DNA from 4 places in the Paenibacillus sp. 102 genome. Region 2 is predicted to be linked to each of the others. Evidence: predicted binding sites of a transcription regulator. Region 2 holds the regulator's gene; each other region holds the start of a gene.
What was found. The regulator Rex, encoded in region 2, represses fermentation and respiration genes when NADH is low (regulators of the CRP and FNR family bind a similar motif). The targets are predictions, from matches to a motif close to TTGTGAAATATTTCACAA.

Region 1 (3,330 bases), on a different contig from region 2:
TACTTATATATTTCGTTTTCCTCCAAATGTGGTATAAACAATGACCAAATACCCTGTTCTGTCATTTGTATCATCCGATGCCCTTCAACATCCCAATCATTAAAATCTCCAACTACGCTCAAAGCTTTTGCATGAGGAGCCCATACTGTAAATCGTACGCCTTGTATTTCACCCTCTACTGCAAGATGCGCGCCAAATATGTTATAGCTCTCATAACACTTCTTTGTATGAAATTCATACAAACTCTCTTCTATACAATTTGTTACACTCAATATGTTCACCTCACTAAGATGACAGAATTTTTATTACTTTATAAACATTCGCTAAAAAACTGAAATATCCTTGTGCATTTTTAAATAAATATACGTTTTTTCGTGGGAATTAAAGGTAATATTTTAATTTTTGATAAAATATATCGAATTTTGACGAATATTCATTGAAAGCGTTTTATTTTTTATATAATCATTTTACTTGTAATAATATAATAAAAAGCACCCTATTTTTAAATAGAGTGCTTCTTCTATAAACAACCCTTTTCCAGCAAAAGGGGTATATTTGGGGGATATACAGGGAAACTGGAAAAGGAATTTATATTATTTTATATAAAAATCCAGAAGCTGGAAGCAGTTTCCCGCCTCTGAATCATTTATCAGTTATATTAAAGTACTGGTGCCATTGTTTCTTTTAAAACTTTTACAGAGTGAGCGAATTTCGCTTTTTCTTCTTCATTTAGCTCAAGCTCAACGATTTCACGTACACCTTCGCGGTTAATAACTGCTGGAACACCTACATAAGCGTCTTTTTCGCCGTATTGGCCTTCAAGGTATGCAGATACAGTTAGTACACTGTTCTCATTGTTTAAGATCGCTTTAGTTACACGCAGTAGTGACATACCGATTCCGTAGTAAGTTGCACCTTTACGCTCGATGATATGGTAAGCTGCATCACGTACATTTTCGAAGATTTTATCTAAATCATCTTGGTTATACTGTTCGTTGTTCGCTAAGATTGTTTCTAGTTTTTGTACCCCTACAGTAGCGTGGCTCCATACTGGAAGTTCAGTATCACCGTGCTCACCAACGATGTATGCATGAACGTTACGTGGATCTACATCTAAGTAGTCACCTAACATATAGCGGAAACGAGCAGAGTCTAAAGTTGTACCAGAACCAATTACGCGCTCTTTTGGTAATCCAGATTCTTTCCAAGTTACGTAAGTTAAGATGTCAACTGGGTTAGTTGCAATTAGGAAAATACCATCAAATCCGCTATCCATAATACCGCGAACGATTTGCTTAAAGATTTTTGTATTTTTCTCAACTAAGTCTAAACGAGTTTCACCTGGTTTTTGTGGTAATCCAGCAGTGATAACAACAAGATCTGCATCTTTGCAATCTGCATAACTACCGCTCCAAACTTTTGTTGGTGCTGGAGAGAATGGTACCGCATGGCTTAAGTCCATTGCTTCCCCTTCTGCTTTTGCTTCATTTACATCTACAAGTACAAATTCTTCAGCTACACCTTGGTTGATCATTGAGTAAGCATAACTACAACCTACAGCTCCTGTTCCTACTAATACTACCCGATTGATACCTTTTTTCATGGTAATTTCCCCTCTCTATTGTTCACATTTATTATGATTGTTTAAGTAATTAATTAAAGTACTAATTTAATGTTGTTTAACTTCCTTACACACATATTGTAGCATGAATCATTGTGAATTAATTCACAAATTATGACCTATTTGTGAACTTTTTCACAGATAGGAGAAAGTTATCATACTAGGTATGGAATCAATCTCAATGTAAACCTTTTCTTTAGATTGTGAAAACTTATTTTCATGTAGTACTACATTTTCGATAGCGTTTCTAGAAAGAGTTGTGAATTTAAAATAAAGTTTAATCATTTTGAAAAAAGATTAACTGTTTATAAAAAAGTTGTACTGTTTTATTCCTTTTTATTTGTCGTAAAAATAGATTTGGGTAATACTTTTAATCAAATTTTATTTCAAAGCAACATTAACGGATCAGATTAGTGAAATAATAAATTTGTTTCATTTCGGAGAACAAATCATCAAACATAGTCTCCTTTTTTAAGTTGCTGAACATTAAAAGTTAATGATGTTCCACTTTTAAGATATGATTCGTCTCGATTTGCTTTCTCAATATTGCACCGAATCCAACAATAGTATATTGTTGGATTCGGTGATATGGTTCGTCAACTTAAACTGTTCAACTGATTATTGGAGGTATTTGATTGAATGAATAAACATGACCAACTAAATGTTATTAAAGAAGATTTTATTAATTGTCAAAAAGTACTATTGGCAATTGGTGATGAAACACGTCAATCTATCTTGTTAGTTCTAATGGGAACGGATTGTCAAACAGGATTGCGTGTAGGGGAAATCACTGAACAAACACATCTTTCTCGACCTGCTGTGTCACATCATCTTAAGATTTTGCGAGATGCCGGTATTATTTTAATGCGTAAAGAAGGTACAAAAAACTTTTATTATATTAATGTACGAACAAAATTAGGTTTATTAAAAACTCTTGTGTTGGATATTGAGAAGTTAATGCAAAAATTTTATTGAAATTATGGAATATAAACATAGATTATTTGGAGGTATATAAAATGAGAGCAATGGTTATTGATAAGTATGGGAAAGTCCCCATGCGTATGGCAGAAATGCCCATACCTGAAATTAATGAATATGAGGTACTCGCAGAAATTCATGCAGCTAGTATTAATCCTATTGATTTTAAGATACGCGATGGGAAAGTGAAATTGTTAGTTAAATATAAAATGCCCCTTATCCTTGGTAATGACTTTTCTGGTGTCGTGATGAAGGTTGGAGCAAAAGTGACTCGTTTTAAAGTTGGTGATGCAATATATGCCCGTCCACGGAAGAGTAACATCGGTACTTTTGCGGAATATATCTCAATTCATGAAAATGACATAGCCTTAAAACCTAAAAATTTGAGCTTTGAGGAAGCAGCTTCGATCCCATTGGTTGGGTTAACCTCATATCAAGCCTTACATGACATAATACAATTACAAAAAGGACAAAAGATTTTGATTCAAGCTGGCGCTGGTGGTGTCGGTACCTTTGCTATTCAACTGGCAAAAGTAATGGGTGCCACTGTTGCAACGACTACCAGTGAAGCTGGTACGAATTTAGTAAAATCTCTTGGTGCAGATGAAATTATTAATTACAAGACAGAAAAATTTGAAGATATACTGAAAAATTATGATGTAGTATTTGATACAATTGGGGGCAAGATACTCGAAAAATCATTCGATATTATAAAAAGCGGTGGAAAAATT
Region 2 (3,330 bases):
ATACCATTTGGACCAACTAGTGCGACACTATCACCGCGGGTTAAGCGCATATTTACATGCTCAATAACTGGTTCTTTTTCATATCCAATTGAAACATCCTTTACTTGTAATACGTCGTTTCCGCTTTGTTTTTCGATATCAAAGTGGAAGGATGCTGATTTAGAATCACCTAATGGTCTGGTCAGTAATTCCATCCTATCTAATTGTTTACGGCGACTTTGTGCACGTTTTGTTGTAGAGGCACGGGCAATGTTCTTTTGGACAAAGTCTTCTAGTTTAGCAATTTCCTCTTGTTGTTTCTCATAACGCTTCATTTCCTGCTCATATAGTGCAGCTTTTAAATCTGAATATTTACTGTAGTTACCAACATATCGTCTGCTTTCTTTATTAGAAATTTCATATACTTGTGTAACAAGCTTGTCTAAAAAGTAGCGATCGTGGGAAACGATTAAAATAGCTCCAGGATAGCCTTGTAGATATTGTTCAAGCCATGTTAATGTATCGATATCTAAATGGTTTGTTGGTTCGTCCAAGATGAGTAAGTCTGGTTTTGTTAATAGCAGCTTACCAAGAGCGAGTCTTGTTTTCTGTCCACCACTTAACGTAGAAATCGTTGTTTGGTGTGTTTCAACTGGAAAACCAAGTCCACTTAAGATGGAGCGAATATCAGCTTCATATTGATAACCACCTTGATCTTTGTAGTCTAGCTGCAATTGATCATAATCAGCGAGTAATTTTTCGTACGTAGCAGCATTTGAAAAGTTCTCTTCCTTACCCATTTCTTGCTCTAACCTTCGAAGTTTCTTTTCCATCTGCTGCAGATGAGTAAAGACAGTAATCATTTCATCCCAAATTGTTAAAGAAGTTTCCAGACCGGTATTTTGAGCCAAATAACCAATTGAAACATCTTTTGGTTTTATAATTTCTCCACCATCGTGAGATAATTCACCGGCAATTATTTTTAATAATGTAGATTTTCCAGCACCATTTCGACCGACTAGTGCAATACGATCTTTTGTTTGAACTTCCAATTTAATGTTTGCAAGAATTGTTTCAGCACCGTATAATTTTGAAAGCCCATTCACTTGTAATAGAATCAATGTTTTCACCTCAAATAATTTCTTAACTTTGCCATGTTTATATTTCTCAATCATACTAAAAATAGTGTATAGTTTAAAATAAAGAGAGAAGTCTTCTCTCTATTATACAAGGAAAGTCATAAGTGCTAAACTTCTGTATTTGTTTTAAATCTGTGAACAAAGATAGGAAGAGAGGAGAGGTTATATGGATCAGCAAAAGATTCCGCAGGCTACAGCCAAACGATTGCCTCTATACTATCGATTTATCCAAAACTTATCTCTTTCTGGTAAGCAGCGTGTTTCATCGGCAGAATTGAGTGAAGCTGTAAAAGTAGATTCAGCAACAATTCGAAGAGATTTTTCATATTTTGGAGCGTTAGGGAAAAAGGGATATGGATATAATGTGAATTATTTACTATCATTCTTCCGAGAAACGCTCGATCAAGATGATATAACACGTGTAGCACTTATTGGAGTGGGTAATTTAGGGACCGCTTTCTTACATTACAATTTCACGAAAAATAATAATACAAAGATTGAAATGGCGTTTGATGTCAATGAAGAGAAAGTTGGAAAAGAAATCGGAGGAATTCCTGTATATCATTTGGATGAATTAGAAGAGCGTTTAACAAATGATATACAAGTGGCAATATTAACAGTACCTGCTACCGTTGCACAAGCTGTAGCAGATCGATTGGCCGAAACAAATGTACACGGAATTTTAAATTTTACACCGGCACGGTTAAATGTGTCAGAAAATATAAGAATTCATCATATTGATTTAGCTGTAGAATTACAAACACTCGTTTATTTTTTGAAAAATTATCCACAATAAAACGCAGAGGAAATCCCTCTGCGTTTTATTATTGCTTTTTCTTTGTAAATTTGACTAAGATAAGTCGAAGTGCCAAATTAAAATCAATTGTTGCCATAGCAGCAAACAGTAGTGTCCAAAAGTTCCAAATTGTATCTGTAACGTTCGTAATTGCGAAACGTGTAAAGACACATCCAAGAAGGAAATATAGTGCTGCCATAAACAATGGTGAGTTCCTCATATTTAAAATCCTCCGATAAATCCTTGCATTTTTTCTGCTTGTTTAATCATTTCTTGTATTTGTTCGTTACTTACTAGTACTTGGGTTATTGCAACTAATGTATTCATCGCAACGTGAGCCATAATAGGAACGATGATTCGTTTCGTTTTCACATATAGAAAAGCGAAAACAAGTCCCATGGAAGTGTATACTAACAAGTGTGTAAAATCAAAGTGAATTGCCGCGAAAACAAGTGAACTAATAATTGCCGCGATAAAGAAATTAAATCTTTTATAGAGTGTTCCAAATAAAATTTTTCTAAAGACAATCTCTTCTAAAATAGGTCCGATGATAGATATAACAATAAGAAACCATGGAGTAGCTCTTGCTATTTCCATCAAGTCTTGGGTATTTTGAGAACCCGGATTAATCCCTAATAATCGCATTTCAATATTAGCTGCAAGTATTTGAGCAAACATAGCTAAAAAGAAACCGATAAAAATCCAACCGATTGTAGCAGAAATGCTAGCTCGCTTCGTATCTAAATGTCTTTCACGAATATCGGTTTTAAGTAGCCAAAGTATAATACATAATGCAATAAAAAAGCTGATGATTGACCAATGCCCAGCCAGGATTTGAATTTTTTGCTCTCGTGAAACCGCCATATTATCGTATAGTCCAGTTTTAAAAAGGAGCCACACTCCAACAATTCCCGATAGTTGCATCAGAATATATGTAACTATAATCCACCAATAGTGTTTTTTCAAATGGGCTAACCATCCTTTCTAACTTTAGTTTATGAGATAAGGCGAGATAACATGTAAACACCCCGCCTTGGGATACATAATAACCGTTTGTATTATTATTTTTTTGTAAATCTTTATTTGAAAATGAAATAGATGACAGGAAAAAGCTGTACCTATAGAGAAAATAACTTATGGCATCTTTCATATTGTAACATACGATAAGTGGAAAAGCCGATTCATATATCATGAGCATTCCTAATCAGGGTAGCAGAATTATTTTTTAGAAAGTCGTATAGAAAAAGTTTATATAGTAATTTGCGAAAAAATTATGATTTTTTTACTTGCAAAAGAAAATTAGATTATTTATTATTATAAGTGTGTTAGCACTCATGGTCTTCGAGTGCTAATAAAGAAAATTTACATAGAAAAATGAGGAGGTTATTGTTCATGCTAAAGCCATTAGGTGATCGC
Region 3 (3,330 bases), on a different contig from region 2:
TAGAACGAGAAACACATATAAAAAAAGAAGAATATCAATCTGTAAAAACAATTATGAAAACGATTGAAAGAAACGGATCTGTAACGGACAGGGAGAAACAAAAATATCGGAATATTCATTTGCTGAAAGAGGCAGACTTGCGGAAAGCATCTGTGAAAATACAAGAGTATAAAATTTTAAATCATATTGTAGATCAAGCTGTACTGTACTTTCGAAATTTGTTGAATTCTTCATTCTGGAGAGGGATTTCTGAAAAAACAAATATAACTATGCATGCTTTACCTGTTACTTATCGGCAATTATTATATCATTTAGAGTTTCTACCACGTTATAATCAACAATCTCCATCGTTATTATTTGTGTATAAACCAACGTTTTTAGTGTATGAGTATTATGCATTTTTCATCATCATTTCTTTATTACAACAGTTAGAATTTAAAGGTGAAATTCCATTACGTGAACAAATCCAAACCTATTTTTACTTAGATGGTTTACAAGACGGCACGACAGTTGTTTTAAATCGTGAAAATATCCAACTTCATGTAGCGTTTAATGATCTTATCGAAACACATCCACTCATTGCACTTAGTAAAGGAAGTCATTTCTATAATGGAGAAGATACGAAAAAGCCAGATATTCGTTTAGATTGCTATGTGAAGCAAGGGGAACGTTATGAATACCAGTCATCTATTATTATTGAGGTGAAATATAGCCCGATGTTTAATATTTTTCAGCCTGTTGGCAATACAAAAGCAACAGAACAAATGTACAAATATTGGTCCATTAAATATGTAGAGGAACAAGGTGGAAAACGTATTTTTCACCGAAGAGCGATCCATGAAGTGATTTGTGTATACCCAGGCAGTCATATGCATGGGAAAAAAATAGAAGCAGGTTGCGGAGTCTTTTTGCAATTATATCCATATACAACGAAGCAAGGGGAAGAAAAGTTAGCTGGAAAGCATGGTCTTGTACAAATTTTCGAGAAGTGGTTAAAAACCGTAGTAATATAAAAAGAAATCCTTTTTTTAGGAAAGGGTTTCTTTTTGTGTACTTTATATAAAGTGTTAGACATACACTTTATGAATAAAGAGAGTATAACGTTTAATCCCTCTAATAAATGTAAATTTTTTTTATCTTTGTAAAAATTTTGTATGAATTTAAAGCTGGAATAGGAGATTATTTTATTTTATAGAATGTATAATTAAGAAGTGAATAGTTTTAGGTTGCATACGAAGGTTTGTTCTTATATGATAGGTAGTGAAAGCGTTATCAAAAAATAGAACGGCGATGGGAAAGGCGGGTATATATGTTCCAGCGTGTTCAAACAAAGGAAGAACATTTTTGGTTCGAGCAACTGTGGGGAGATTTTTGTGAAGAGAGAGAGTTAATGTTTGTAGAGCGTAATTTAAATCCATCACGATTTTTATTAATAGAAGGTGGGCATTCTATCGGTACAGTAGAGTGTATTCGATATACGACACCTGAACATTCTAATTCTGAGTTTTTCTATCCGTTTTCTGAAAATGAGTTGGTGAAAGGTTTAAAAAATGTTTATGAAATAGGGAAGTTAAGTATTGTGAAAACGTCGCGCGGAAGAGGACATTTCAAAAGGTTAACAGCTATTTTATTTATACATGCTTTAGAAATGAAAGCGGAGTGGTATATTGCTGTTGTTACAAAAAGAATGTACATGTATTTACTTACACTTGGTTTTCCAATTGAGCCAATTGATGAACCGTTTCCTTTTCATGATACATTGCAAGGGGTACCTGTTCGGATTCATGCACGGAAAGGATTAACACATTTATATTCTTTAAAAGAGTTTCGGGATATTATTCAGGGAAATGCCCATGCTCAGACGTTAATTAAAGAAAGTAGTAAAAATATTATGTTAACTAAATGATGTGTCACAAATTTTTAGATATTATTGTGATTGATATCACATCCTTTTTTCTTCATGTATATTACGCTTTAGTTGTAATGATTGATTAGGAAAGGGTGGGGGATATGTTTTGCTATCAATGTGAACAAACGCCAACAGGCGGATGTAAAGTGATGGGTGTTTGCGGGAAGAATGAAACAATTGCAAGCTTACAAGATATAATGGTATTTGGATTAAAAGGAATTGCTGCTTATCGTACCCATGCTGCACAGCTAGGTTATACTGATCCATTTGTAGACGCTACAACTCATGAAGCGTTATATATGACATTAACGAACTCTAACTTTAATGAACAAGAACATATTGACATGGCTATGAAAGTTGGAAAATCAGCTTTACGAGTGATGGAATTGTTAGATGAGGCACATACGAATCATTTTGGTGTTCCAGAACCTGTTCAAATTACACAAAATCGTGTAGAAGGTAAGGCAATCGTTGTTACTGGCCATAATTTATTTGCATTAGAGGAATTATTAAAGCAAACAGAAGGAAAAGGAATTAATATTTATACGCATTCGGAAATGCTACCAGCACATGGATATCCACAGCTGAAAAAATATAAACATTTAAAAGGGAACATTGGTAAGGCATGGTATGATCAACGACGTCTCTTTGAAAAGTTTACCGGTGCGATATTGGCTACAACGAACTGTGTTATGCCAATTAAAGGATCGTACTCTGAGCGTTTCTTTTCATATGATATTGCCGGCCTTGAGGGAGTACGGAAAATTGAAAATGATAATTTTACACCATTGATTCAAAAAGCACTAGAGCTTCCAGAAGTACATATGGAGTCGGATGAACAGCTAGTAACAGGTTTTCATCATAATACAGTCTTATCATTAGCACCAGAAATCATCCAGGCGGTAAGAGAAGGGAAAATTAAGCGCTTCTTTGTCATCGCGGGTTGTGATGCCCCAGGTAAAGGCGGAGAATACTATCGTGAATTAGCAACATCACTTCCACAAGAAACGGTTATATTAACAACTTCTTGCGGAAAATTCCGCTTTAATGATGTGAATTATGGTGTTGTACCTGGTACGGAAATCCCACGGTACATTGATTTAGGACAATGTAATAATTCTATTTCTACAATAAAAATAGCAGCGGCTTTGGCTGATGCTTTTCAATGTGAAGTGAATGAATTGCCAGTTAGTATTGTTTTATCTTGGTTTGAACAAAAAGCAGTTGCGATTTTGCTTGGACTATTTAGTCTTGGGATTCAAGATATTCGTATTGGTCCAAAGGCACCTGAATTTATTTCACCTGGTGTGCTTGATGTATTACAAGAAACATTTGGTTTAAAACTTATTACAACTGCAGCGGAAGATATGAATATGATGTTATCATAACAAAAGGGATGTCTCGTAATGAGACATCCTTTT
Region 4 (3,330 bases), on a different contig from region 2:
CAACCATTCCAGGATCCGTTACAATAAATGCACGTGAAATATCCGGCATATTTTCTAAATATCCTGTCGCATGCTTTTCAAAATAAATTTTGGGTGGTAATTTGAACCATTGCATATTCTTTTTTCTACTTGCAAGTCTTTTTATATTCAATAGATGTGTTGCCGTTACGTTTTGAGAAACGGAGTTCTTTCCATATGAGCCGCATCCAAGTGTAAGTGATGGAATAAATGCATTATATATATCACCAATTCCGCCCTGTGATGACGGCGCATTTACGATGAGACGGCACGCTTTCATACGTAAACCAAATTGTTTTTGCACTTCTTTATTTGTAGAATGAATAACCGCTGAGTGCCCTAAACCACCTAACTCCAACATTCCTTCACAATATGTAAATCCTTCTTCAAGTGAATTTGCTTTTACACAAGCAAGTACAGGACTTAATTTTTCACGGGATAGCGGGTAATCAGCACCTACACCTTTAATTTCAGCTACGAGCATTTTTGTATCTTCTGGCACAGTAATCCCAACTAATCCTGCAATGTAATACGCTGATTTACCAACGATATCACTATTTACTGCACATGTATTTTCATTAATAACAAGTTTCTCTAATTTCTTGCGTTCTTCTTCTGTAACAAAGTAGCAATTATTTGCTATCATTTCTTCTTTCACATCATTGTAAATTTCTTTGTCTACAATGATTGCTTGTTCAGAAGCACAGATCATACCGTTATCAAATGTTTTTGATAAAATCAAATCATTTACAGCACGTTTCACATGTGCCGTTTTTTCTATATAGCAAGGTACGTTTCCTGGTCCTACCCCTAAGGCTGGTTTACCAGTAGAATACGCTGATTTCACCATCCCTGCGCCTCCAGTTGCCAAAACGAGCGCAACACCTTCATGATTCATTAATTGCTTTGTCGCCTCAACAGAAGGTTTCTCAATCCATTGAATACATCCCTCTGGTGCACCGACCTTCACTGCTGCATCATATAACGTTTTAGCGGCTGCGACCGAACAATTTTGTGCAGAAGGATGAAACGCGAAAATAATTGGGTTTCTTGTTTTTATTGCGATTAACGCTTTAAACATCGTTGTTGAAGTTGGATTCGTGACTGGTGTTACCCCAGCAACTACACCGACCGGTTCTGCAATTTCTATGATTTCTTCATGAGGATCCTCATAAATAATTCCTACCATTTTATCTGTTTTCATACTGTGCCAAATATATTCAGTGGCAAAAATATTTTTGATACATTTATCTTCATATACACCGCGCCCTGTTTCCTCAACAGCCATTTTTGCAAGTGGCATATGTTGGTCTACACCCGCCAGTGCCATTTCATGTACAATGTTGTCAATTTGCTCTTGTGTAAAATTCTCTAATGCTCCTAAGGCTTCCTGACCGTTCTTCACCAACGTATCAATCATCTCTGTTACTTCTTGCATTTCATTTACAACTTTCTCTTTGACTACCATTTGAATTCCTCCTATTCTGCTATACGGTCTATAAATGTCCACCGGGGTCTAAATAAGTCCCGACTAGCGTAAAAAAATAGAATTACTTTCCCTACATGAATCTCATTCTTTGTGAAGTTTTTCACAAGTTTATATGTGAAGCATCATTTCTTGATTTCACTATACACGAAATCTATATATTTGTGTGTGTCTAATTTGTGAAAATATTCACAAATCATTCTAAGAGAAAGGCACTGCCTTCTTTAGCAGTGCCTTTCCATTATGCTAATGCTTGTGCTAAATCTTCAATTAAATCTTCTCCATCTTCAATACCGACAGAAATACGAATTAATGTATCTGTAATTCCTAACTCTTTACGGCGATCTGCTGGAATCGATGCGTGTGTCATTTGAGATGGAATAGAAATTAAGCTTTCTACTGCTCCTAAACTTTCAGCTAGTGTAAAGTATTGCAATTTCTCAAGTACTTTATTTAACGTTTCTTCACTATCCACATCAAATGAAATAATTGCACCATATCCACCAGCTTGTTCTTTTGCTAATGCATGATTTGGATGTGCTTCAAGACCTGGATAGTATACTTTATTTACTTTTGGATGATTGTTTAAAAACTCAGCAATCGCGCGTGAATTTGTTTCATGTTCTTCCATGCGAATTCCTAATGTTTTTAAACCGCGAAGTAATAAGAAACTGTCTTGTGGACCCAGAATACCACCTGTTGAGTTTTGAACAAAATGAAGGTCTTCTGCTAATTGTGCGCTGTTTACAACAACTAGTCCGGCAACAACGTCACTATGTCCTCCTAAATATTTCGTTGCACTATGAAGTACAATATCTGCCCCTAAAGAAATCGGCGACTGCCAATATGGCGTCATGAATGTGTTATCAATAATTGTTAACAAACCTTTTTCTTTTGCAAATGCAGAAATTTGCTTAATATCTGTAATTTTCAATAGTGGATTTGTTGGTGTTTCTACATAAATTGCTTTCGTATTTGGAAGAACTGCTTCTGCTACTTCATCGACATTTGTTGTATCTACAAATGTATGTTCAATACCGAAACGATTCAATATTTTTGTAATTACACGATATGTTCCGCCGTATACGTCATCTGTTAAAATGACATGATCTCCTTTTGAGAATAACATAATCGTTGCTGTAATCGCAGCCATTCCTGATCCAAACGCAAATCCTGCATGACCGTTTTCTAGCACTGCAATCATTTCTTCTAATGCTGCACGCGTTGGATTCCCTGTACGTGAATATTCGTATCCTTGGTGTTTACCAACCGCTTCTTGTCTATACGTACTTGTTTGATAAATCGGTACGTTTACAGATCCAGTTGAAGGTTCTCCTATGCGAATACCATGAATTAACTTTGTTTTTGCTCTCATTTTTTTATTCCCACCCTTTGTATATATCTTTACTTAAGTAACGCTCACTGCTATCTGGAAAAATCGTTACAATGTTTGTACCTGTTTTTGCCTGTTCAGCCTCTAATAAGCTCGCATGAAATGCAGCTCCCGAAGAACTGCCTACAAGAAGACCTTCTTTCTGTGCTAACTCTTTCACACGTCTAAATGCATTTTGATCAGAAATAGTATGAATTGCATCAAAATATGATGGCTTTAAAAATGGTGGAATAAATTCAAGACCAATTCCTTCTGTTTCATGTGAACCAGCTTCACCACCATTTAAAATTGATCCTTCTGGTTCTACAATTACCGTTTTAATATTACGATCTTGTTCTTTTAAATACGACGCAGTTCCCATAAATGTACCGCCAGTACCTGCACCTGCCACGAATATGTTAATATCTCCATCCAACGCTTCCCACAATTCAGG

Region 1: a site for Rex is predicted at 1,715-1,732, ahead of AAIE21_RS24310 (L-lactate dehydrogenase). Genes of this name have one in related genera too.
Region 3: a site for Rex is predicted at 1,931-1,948, ahead of hcp (hydroxylamine reductase). Genes of this name have one in related genera too.
Region 4: a site for Rex is predicted at 1,596-1,613, ahead of adhE (bifunctional acetaldehyde-CoA/alcohol dehydrogenase). Genes of this name have one in related genera too.

What each region holds. Positions count from the first base shown of each region.
Region 1 is NZ_JBCGHT010000018.1:3,475-6,804, reverse strand. It holds gene glgB (1,4-alpha-glucan branching protein GlgB) at 1-272, opposite strand, end outside; gene AAIE21_RS24310 (L-lactate dehydrogenase) at 659-1,603, opposite strand; gene AAIE21_RS24305 (ArsR/SmtB family transcription factor) at 2,261-2,596, shown strand; gene AAIE21_RS24300 (NADP-dependent oxidoreductase) at 2,638-3,330, shown strand, end outside.
Region 2 is NZ_JBCGHT010000035.1:4,037-7,366, forward strand. It holds gene AAIE21_RS28385 (ABC-F family ATP-binding cassette domain-containing protein) at 1-1,100, opposite strand, end outside; gene AAIE21_RS28390 (redox-sensing transcriptional repressor Rex) at 1,285-1,914, shown strand; gene AAIE21_RS28395 (YdiK family protein) at 1,943-2,134, opposite strand; gene AAIE21_RS28400 (CPBP family intramembrane glutamic endopeptidase) at 2,137-2,880, opposite strand; gene groES (co-chaperone GroES) at 3,307-3,330, shown strand, end outside.
Region 3 is NZ_JBCGHT010000003.1:203,129-206,458, forward strand. It holds gene AAIE21_RS10210 (hypothetical protein) at 1-1,013, shown strand, start outside; gene AAIE21_RS10215 (hypothetical protein) at 1,310-1,906, shown strand; gene hcp (hydroxylamine reductase) at 2,011-3,297, shown strand.
Region 4 is NZ_JBCGHT010000001.1:845,273-848,602, forward strand. It holds gene adhE (bifunctional acetaldehyde-CoA/alcohol dehydrogenase) at 1-1,486, opposite strand, end outside; gene AAIE21_RS04520 (bifunctional cystathionine gamma-lyase/homocysteine desulfhydrase) at 1,746-2,879, opposite strand; gene AAIE21_RS04525 (O-acetylserine dependent cystathionine beta-synthase) at 2,884-3,330, opposite strand, start outside.